Regions from separate parts of the Nocardiopsis deserti genome, predicted to be linked through region 1. Evidence: riboswitches for the same ligand, from Rfam matches in the RefSeq annotation. Region 1 holds a riboswitch; the other holds the start of a gene.
What was found. A riboswitch is a leader RNA that binds a small molecule or an ion and turns the genes downstream of it on or off. The one in region 1 is predicted to bind thiamine pyrophosphate.

Region 1 (4,529 bases):
GCGAAGGGTGCATCACCTTCAGGGCCAGCCGTCGGTCCAACCTCAGGTCGTGGGCGACGTAGACGGTCGCCATCCCGCCTCCGGCGATCCTGGACTCCACGAAGTAACGTCGGTCCAGGGTGGCGCCTACGAGCGGGTCGGAAGTCGTCATGTCCACGGCGGAGTAGTGTCCTTGCTGCGGGGAGCGCGGGCTGTCGCGGCCGGTGGCGCGTACCCGACACCGGGTGTCGAACCGACACGATAGCGGAAGCCCACGCCAGGTCTGCCCCGCGGTTCGCGGTCGCGCCGTCCCGTTCCAGTGTCGGTGGGGCCCGTGGGGCCCCGGGGAGGCCTGCTCGGCCTCCCGGGGGGTGGGTCCGGTCCCCGGCCGGGGCTTTCCCGGTCCGGGTGGTGTGTGCTTCACCGGTCGGTGGGTCGTCCCGTTCCCGGTGAGGCCCGCTCTGTTAGCGGTGGGACGCTCGCGCCTGGGTTGTCGTGGTGTGTGGGGTGTTCCCTTCCGGGCCGCACACTCGTTCCACGGTAGAGGACGGCACCAAACGCCCCAGGTGGGACGCACCGGCCCGCGGGGATCCGGGAGCGGGACACGGGGTCGAGGTGGCCTAATTCACGGACGGCGAGGAGGCCTGGGCGTGGCGCCGCACCGGGATGCGCCCCGCCAGGCGGGCGCCGCGGCCCGCGCGGACGGCGTCGCGCATCGCGGCGGCCATGCGCACCGGGTCCTGGGCGCGGGTCACGGCCGTGGCCAGCAGGACCGCGTCGCAGCCCAGTTCCATGGCCAGGGCGGCGTCGCTGGCGGTGCCGATCCCCGCGTCCACGATGACCGGCACGCCGGCCCGCTCGACGATCAGCTCCAGGTTGTGCGGGTTGCGGATGCCCAGCCCCGAGCCGATCGGGGCGGCCAGCGGCATCACCGCGGCGCAGCCCACCTGCTCCAGCCGCCGGGCCAGCACGGGGTCGTCGTTGGTGTAGGGCAGCACGGTGAAGCCCTCGTCCACCAGCTGTTCGGCGGCGTCCAGCAGCTCGACGGGGTCGGGCAGCAGCGTGTGCTCGTCCGCCACCACCTCCAGCTTCACCCAGTCGGTGTCCAGCGCCTCGCGGCCCAGGCGGGCGGTGCGCACCGCGTCGACGGCGGTGAAGCACCCGGCGGTGTTGGGCAGCGCCCGGATCCTGTTGCGGGTCAGGACGTCCCACACCGACCCCTGGGTGCCGGGGGAGACCCGGCGCATCGCCACGGTGGTCAGCTCGGTGCCGGAGGCGATCAGGGCCTCCTCCAGGACCTCCAGGGAGGGGGCCCCTCCGGTTCCGGTGATCAGTCGGGACCCGAAGGAGGTTCCCGCGATCACGAGGTCGTCGTTCAAGTTCAGCCTCCCTGTACTGCGGTGAGGACGTCCACGCGGTCGCCCTGGTTGAGCGGGCTCGCGGCCCACGCGGCCCGGCGCACCACCTCGTCGTTGACGGCCACGGCGATACCGCCGGGGACCTCGGTGCCGGTCAGGTCGCGTACGACCGCTTCCACGGTCGTGTCGTCGGTGAACTCGCGGCGGTCGCCGTTGATGATCAGTTCCACTGCTACTACCTACTTGCGCGTCGTGCCGTGAAGCGGCGGGCGTACTCCGGCAGGTCTCCGTCGGTCAGGGCGCGGGCCATGGCCTCACCGGTCACCGGGGCCAGCAGCACCCCGTGCCGGAAGTGCCCGGCGGCCAGGTGCAGTCCCGGAACCCGGGTGGGTCCCAGGAGGGGTTCGTTGTCGGGGGAGCCGGGGCGCAGCCCGACGCAGGTCTCGGTGACCTCCAGCTCGCTCACCCCGGGGACGAGTTCGCGCGCGTCCCGCAGCACCTGCCAGAGCCCCCCGACGGTGAGGGAGGTGTCGTGGCCCAGCTCCTCCTGGGTGGCACCGATGACGACCTCGCCGTCGGCGCGCGGAACCAGGTAGGTCGGAAAGCCCCGGACCAGGCCGCGGACGGTCCGGCTGACGAGCGGCGGCCCGCCGTCGGGCACCCGGGCGCGCAGCAGCTGTCCCTTGACCGGGCGCAGCGGCGGGACCACGGGCTCGGGGACCCCGACGGCGTTGCCCCAGCAGCCCGCGGCCAGCACCACCTGGTGCGCGGGCAGGGTCTCCCGGGCCGTGGCGCCCGAGGCCGGGGTCTCCCCGGCCAGGAGCACGCCCAGCCGGGCGCCTCCGGGACCGGGGGAGAGGACCTCCTGGACCCGCCCGCGGACCTCGGTGACGCCCGCGCGCTCGCCCGCCGCCGTCAGGGCGCGCAGCAGCCGCCGCGGGTCCACGGAGTGGTCGTCGGGCGCCAGGACGCCGCCGCGCACGGACGGGGCGAGCATGGGCTCCAGACGGCGGCACTCGCGGCCGGTGAGGCGCTCGGCGGCGATGCCCAGCCGCTGCTGGAGCGCGTGCAGTTCGGTGAGGACGGCGAGGTCGTCGCGGTCGAAGGCGACCAGGAGCGTGCCGGTGGCGCGGTGGCCCACGTCCAGGCCGCTGGCCTCCTCCAGTTCGGCGACGAAGTCCGCGTACATGCGGGCCGAGCGGAGGCCCAGCTCCATGAGGGGCTCCTCACCGAACACCGCCTCGGTGGCGGGTGTCAGCATGCCCGCCGCCACGGTGGAGGCGGCGCGGGTCGGGTCGGACTCGACCAGGGTGACGCGCAGTCCGCGTTGGGCGGCGCGCCAGGCGGTGACCCGCCCGACGAGGCCGCCGCCGACCACGACGACGCGGTCGCGGTGGGAATCGTTGGAGGTGCGCACGGCTGTGGCTTCCACTCCCTTCGCCGGCATGATCCGGATCAGGTTCGTGCGGTCGGAGGCTCACAGCCTCCCTCTCAGCCGGGTCCCACCCGGCTCCCGCGGGATGTAGGGGTCTGTCCCCATTCTAGGACCCGTCCCCGACGCGCCCCCTGCCGGGGGGAAGGAGGTGCGCGGATGTGGCAGATTGGTGGTGTGACACAACGCGACATCGACACGCTCATCGGCGACTGGCTGACCCTCAAGGAGGCGGCTGCGCCGCTGGGCGTGAGCCCGAACCGGATCAAGACGCTGATCCGCGAGAACCGCATGATGGGTGTGGTCCGCGACGGCGAACTGTCCATCCCCGCCGCCTTCATCGACGGTGACGACCTGGTGAAGGGCCTGCCGGGAACACTGCTGCTGCTCACCGACGCGGGCTTCTCCTCCGAGGAGGCCCTGCGCTGGCTGTTCACCCCCGACGACTCCCTGCCGGGCACGCCGATCCAGGCCATGCGCGAGAACCGGGGCACCGAGGTGCGCCGCCGGGCCCAGAGCATGGCCTTCTAGTCCGCGGGCTCCGGTCCGCGACCTCGCGGATCCGGTCGGGGGCCGGGTGGGAACGGGGGGAGGGGCGCGCCGCCGCGTCCCTCCCCCTTGGGCCCGAACGCGCCAGGGCCTAGGGTGGACTGTGTGAGGACCAGCCACGGAACCAGCCTGCGCAAGCGCCTGGACGCATCGCTTCTGTACCTGTGCACCGACGCCCGGACCGGTCGGGGCGATCTCGCCGAGTTCGCCGACGCCGCCCTGGCCGGGGGAGTGGACATCATCCAGCTCCGGGACAAGGGCCTGGAGGCGCGCGAGGAGATCGCGGCCCTGGAGGTGATGAAGGAGGCGTGCGAGCGGTACGGCGCCCTGCTCGCGGTCAACGACCGCGCCGACATCGCCCGCGCCGTGCGCGCCGACGTCCTCCACCTGGGCCAGCGCGACCTGCCCGTGCCCATGGCCCGAGACATCATCGGCGCGGACCCCGTGATCGGCCGCTCCAACAACGACGTCGCCGCCGCGGCAGCCTCCGCCGAGGAGCCGGGCAGCGACTACTTCTGCGTCGGCCCGACCTGGGCGACCCCCACCAAGCCGGGCCGCCCGGCCGCCGGGCTGGAGCTGGTGGAGGAGGCGGCCTCGCTGGGCACCGACCGCCCCTGGTTCGCCATCGGCGGGATCGACGCCGACAACATCGACCGCGTGCTGGACGCCGGGGCCCGCCGGGTCGTGGTCGTGCGCGCGATCACGGAGGCGGAGGACCCCCGGGCCGCCGCCGCCGCTCTGCGCCAGCGCCTGGCGGCCCGCGCCGGGGACTGACGGGCGGCCGGCACCGGAGGCCCGTCGGAGCCGCTCCGCCGGGGCCCGGCCGCCCAGCGCCGCGCGGCCTTAGGGAAGCAGCAGGACCTTGCCGAGCACCGTGCGCCCCTCCAGCGCGGCGTGCGCCTCGGCGGCCCGCTCCAACGGCAGGGTCAGCCCCACGTGCGGGGTGATCCTGCCCATGCGGGCCATCTCCAGCGCCATCCGCAGGGCGTCCTGCCGGTCGCCGTCGGCCGCCTTGAGGTCGAACAGGCCCAGGACCTCGATCCCGCGGCGCCCGGCCTCCTCCGCGTCCACCTCGGTGAAGCTCCCGCCCGCGGAACCGTAGCCGACGAACCGGCCGCCGTCGGCCAGGGTCTCGAAGGCCGCCGCGCCCAGCGCGCCCCCGGCGCCGTCCAGGACCACGTCGACCCCGGCGCCACCGGTCAGCGCGCGCA
Region 2 (4,529 bases), on a different contig from region 1:
CACCGCCGGGGAGAAGGTCTACCCCGAGGAGGTGGAGGCCGCGCTCAAGGCGCACCCCTCGGTGGAGGACGCCATCGTGGTGCCCTCGCCCGACGAGTACCTCGGGCAGCGGGTGACCGCCCTGGTCTCGCTGGCCGCGGGCGCCCGCCTGGAGGAGGCCGAGCTGCGCGCGTACTGCCGTGTGCGGCTGGCGGGGTTCAAGGTTCCGCGGACCGTGCACTTCGTGGACCGGGTGCGTCGTACGGCGGTCGGCAAGCAGGACTACCGGTGGGCGGCGTCGGTCACCGGGACCGGGGCGTCCGCTCCGGCCGTCCCGACCCTCCCCTGAGTGCCGACCCGGGCCCCGGCACAGCTTCCAGGGCGGGGCCGTGCCCGAGACGGATCCCGTGCCCGGTCTCCCCGGCTCCGGAGCGGGTCCGGGACCATGGCCAGCGCAGGCCCCACGGCCGGGCTCCCCGGTTCCTCGGTCCCCCACTGCGGAACTCCGCACCGGGGCGATACGGGACCCTTCATTTCGGGCACAGGGTCAATACGGACTTACTCAGCCGAAACAGGGGTTGCGCATGTTTCCGACCGCTCTCCACCCGCTCCGCCACCGCTAGACTGGCGTCGCCTGGTTCCAGGCCCCACGGTTTCCTCTCCCCCGCTCCGACCGGGTCGCACACTTCCGGCCGGGGGCGCGACCGGTTTCCACCGCGCACCGTTCGGGGCCGTGGAACGCGTTGACCACCTTTGACCCACCTCCCACCCGTGCACATGGTGCGCATGCGGTGACACCACTAGGACGGAGGACGGCGCGCTTCCCCGGGTTCCGCCCGGAGCACGCCCAAGAACCCAGATGCCCAACTCAGTAGGCAGCTACATCTTCAACGCGGTGCGCGGCGGCGCCGTGGGCGCCTCGGAGGCCCTTCCCGGTATCAGCGGCGGCACGGTCGCCCTCATCGTCGGCCTGTACGACAAGCTCATCGGCGGCGCCGGCCACATGGTCAGCGGCGTCAGGCGCTACGTCACCGACGTCCCGCGCGGGCGCGGAAGGGAACGCGCCCAGGAGCAGTTCCGCCAGGTGGACTGGAGCGTGCTGATCCCCGCGCTCGTCGGCATGGTGGCCTTCCTCGGTATGGCGGCCGTGCTCCTCGCACCGCTGGTCGAGGCCCACACCCAGTACGCGTACGCGCTGTTCTTCGGCCTGGTCCTGGCCTGCCTGTGGATCCCCTACACCGGTGCGGGCCAGAAGTGGCGGGCCTGGCACTACCTCGTCGCCCTGGTCTTCGCCGCGGGCGCGTTCTTCCTCACCGGCCTGCCCGGCGCCAACCTGCCCACCCACCCGGTGGTCGTCTTCCTCGCCGCGGCGGTGGCCGTCTGCGCCCTGGTCCTTCCCGGGCTGTCCGGATCCTTCATCCTGCTCACGCTGGGCCTGTACGAGCCCACGATCAGCGCGGTCGGGGACATGGACGTCGCCTACCTCTCGGTGTTCGCCCTCGGCATGCTCACGGGCCTGTCACTGTTCGTGAAGCTGCTCCAGTACCTGTTGGAGAACTTCCACCACATGACCCTGGTGGTCCTCACCGGCCTCATGGCCGGTTCGCTGCGCGCCCTGTGGCCGTGGCAGGACGAGGACCGCACCGTCCTGCCCCCCACCGACGTCCCCGTGACGGTGGCCCTCATGGTGGTCGGCTTCGCGATCGTGGCGGCGGCCATCGTCTGGGAGAGCCGTAAGCGCCGCCGGATGGAGGAGTCCGAGCACGGCCGGGTTCCCACCCACGTCTGAGAACGGGAACGACAACCGCATGACAACGAATCTGCTGATGACCGCGGCCTCGACGACGGACGTCGACGTCGCCCACGAGTACGAGGGATTCATCGGGTGGGTCCTGGGCCTGATGACGACCCTGGGCGAACCCGGTGTCGGCGTGGCGCTGTTCATCGAGACCTTCTTCCCCCCGATGCCCAGTGAGGCGGTCCTGCCCGGCGCCGGGTTCCTCGCCTACGCCGGGCACATGAACGTGTGGCTCGCCATCCTGTGGGCGACGATCGGCTGCCTGGTCGGCGCGTGGGGCTTCTACGCGGTCGGCGCGCTCCTGGGCCGCGACCGCACGGCCTGGCTGGTCGAGAAGACCCCGCTGCTGGAGATCGAGGACTTCTACAAGGCCGAGCGCTTCTTCACCCGCTTCGGCGGCCTCGCCGTCCTGCTGGGCCGGTGCGTGCCCCTGGTCCGCAGCTTCATCTCGGTGCCCGCCGGGATCGAGCGGATGCCCCTGTTCAAGTTCTCGCTGTACACGGTCATCGGCTCCGCGGTGTGGAACACGATCTGGATCGGCCTCGGCTACGTCTTCGGCCCGGCCATCGAGCCCGTCCTGGCCCAGTGGAGCGGCGTGATCAGCAACGTCGTGGTCGTGATCATCGGCCTGCTGGTGCTGTGGTTCATCCTGGCCCGCGTCTACAAGCGGACCAAGGCCCGCCGGACCGAGGGCACCTCCGCCTGAGGCTCCTCTCCCCGGGGCACCGTCCCCCGTGAACCCCTCCAGGGGTCCGCCCGCGTCCCCGGGCGGACCCCTTCGGCGTTCTGTGGGTATCCTGCCCGGAACGCACCGACAAGCACACACCGGCCGGGGCCGCCGACGCGGCCCCGGAGGCGCGGGGTGCCGGGACGCGTTCCCGGCTGAGAGCACACCCGTCGAACCTGCCCTAGTTAGCACTAGCGAAGGAACGCCATGAGCGCGTACAACATCGTGTCCATCGCCGGCAGCGACCCCAGCGGGGGCGCGGGCGTCCAGGCCGACCTCAAGGCCTTCTCCGCGCACGGGACCTTCGGGATGACCGTGGTCACCGCGCTCACCGCCCAGTCCACGCGCGGCGTCACCGGGGTCCACCCGGTCCCGGCACGGTTCGTCGCCCACCAGATGGACACCCTCTTCGCCGACGCCGCCGTGCACGCGGTCAAGGTGGGCATGCTGGGCACCTCGGAGGTCACCGAGGCCGTGGCCGAGGCGATCGACCGCCACGCGCTGCCGAACGTGGTGGTGGACCCGGTGATGGTCGCCAAGAGCGGGGACCGGCTGCTGGAGGCCTCGGCCGTCGACGCGCTGCGCACCAAGCTCCTGCCCCGCGCGGACCTGGTCACCCCGAACCTGCCCGAGGCCGCCGACCTGCTGGAGGAGCCCGAGGCGACCGACCTGGCGTCGATGCGCGCCCAGGCCTGGCGGCTGCTGGAGCTCGGCCCGCGCCGGGTCCTGCTCAAGGGCGGCCACCTGATCGGCGGGGAGAGCGTCGACGTCCTGGTCGCCCGGGACGCCGACCCGGTCGAGTTCCGCGCCCCGAGGGTCGCCACCCGCAACACGCACGGCACCGGTTGCACGCTGTCCTCCTCGATCGCGGCCCTGCTGCCGCAGCGGCCGGACGTGGCCGCCGCGGTGGGCGACGCCAAGGACTACCTGACCGAGGCCATCCGGCGCGCCGACGAGATCGACGCGGGCGGCGGACAGGGCCCGGTGCACCACTTCCACGCCTGGTGGTAGGCGGCGCGGCGTCCCCCGGGCCCCACACCCGCGGCCCGATGCCCAGCCCGTGCCGTCGGCGCACGTCGGGCGCACGCGGTGGAGCATCCCGAGCCCGCCGGGGCTGTGGGGGCCGCCACCGGAAGGTCCGGGGGCGGGACCCGACCCGGGAGGTCCGGAAGCGGACCCCGACGCCGAGGGGGACCGGCTCCGTGCCGGTCCCCCTCCTCGTCCCGTCCTCCTGCGGAGGCGGAGCTGCTACTTGGTCACGTCCTGCATGACCTTGTCCGGGTCCCTCCAGTCGGGGTGGGCGAAGAACTTGCGCGTCTCCGCCGCGATGACCGGGGACAGCAGCAGGAGCCCGATGAGGTTGGGCAGGGCCATCAGGCCGTTGGCGATGTCGCTGAACAGCCAGACAGAGTCCAGGCTGGCGACCGCGCCCACGTAGATGACGGCGATGAACACCAGGCGGTAGGGCAGGACCAGGCGGCGGCCGCCCAGGAACACCATGCAGCGCTCGCCGTAGTAGGCCCACCCGAGCAGGGTGGTGAAGGCGAACACGGCCACCGCGACGGCCACGATGACGGCACCGGCCGGGGCGAGCGCGGGGCTGATCGACCCCAGGCCCTCGGAGACCGCGTTGCTGGTCATCAGCGAGCCGTCATCGCCGCCTTCGGTCCAGACGCCGGTGGTGATGATGACCAGGCAGGTCATGGTGACCACGATGATGGTGTCGATGAAGGTCTGCGTCATCGAGACCATGGCCTGGCGGACCGGCTCTTTGGTCTTGGCCGAGGCGGCGGCGATGGCCCCGGTGCCCAGGCCCGACTCGTTGGAGAAGATGCCGCGGGCGAAGCCCTGCCGGATGGCCATCATGATGCCCGCCCCGGCGAAGCCGCCCGTGGCCGCGGTACCGGTGAAGGCGTCGGTCACCACGAGCTGGAGCGCGGGGAGGATCGCGGCCCAGTTGGCGGCCAGGATGACCAGGCAGACGCCCACGTAGCAAATGATCATGATCGGCACGAGGGCGGAGGC

Region 2: linked by a shared signal. The riboswitch ahead of thiD (bifunctional hydroxymethylpyrimidine kinase/phosphomethylpyrimidine kinase) and the one ahead of thiO (glycine oxidase ThiO) in region 1 are both predicted to bind thiamine pyrophosphate.

The regions. Positions count from the first base shown of each region.
Region 1 is NZ_VWVS01000022.1:81,176-85,704, reverse strand. Features, by position in the region: gene pknB (Stk1 family PASTA domain-containing Ser/Thr kinase) at 1-157, opposite strand, end outside; gene FYW99_RS26730 (thiazole synthase) at 600-1,358, opposite strand; gene thiS (sulfur carrier protein ThiS) at 1,361-1,567, opposite strand; gene thiO (glycine oxidase ThiO) at 1,573-2,784, opposite strand; TPP riboswitch at 2,753-2,864, opposite strand; gene FYW99_RS26715 (Rv2175c family DNA-binding protein) at 2,947-3,300, shown strand; gene thiE (thiamine phosphate synthase) at 3,424-4,092, shown strand; gene FYW99_RS26705 (zinc-binding dehydrogenase) at 4,162-4,529, opposite strand, start outside.
Region 2 is NZ_ML703348.1:231,780-236,308, forward strand. Features, by position in the region: gene FYW99_RS03835 (acyl-CoA synthetase) at 1-328, shown strand, start outside; gene FYW99_RS03840 (DUF368 domain-containing protein) at 839-1,768, shown strand; gene FYW99_RS03845 (DedA family protein) at 1,788-2,483, shown strand; TPP riboswitch at 2,626-2,724, shown strand; gene thiD (bifunctional hydroxymethylpyrimidine kinase/phosphomethylpyrimidine kinase) at 2,712-3,515, shown strand; gene FYW99_RS03855 (alanine/glycine:cation symporter family protein) at 3,753-4,529, opposite strand, start outside.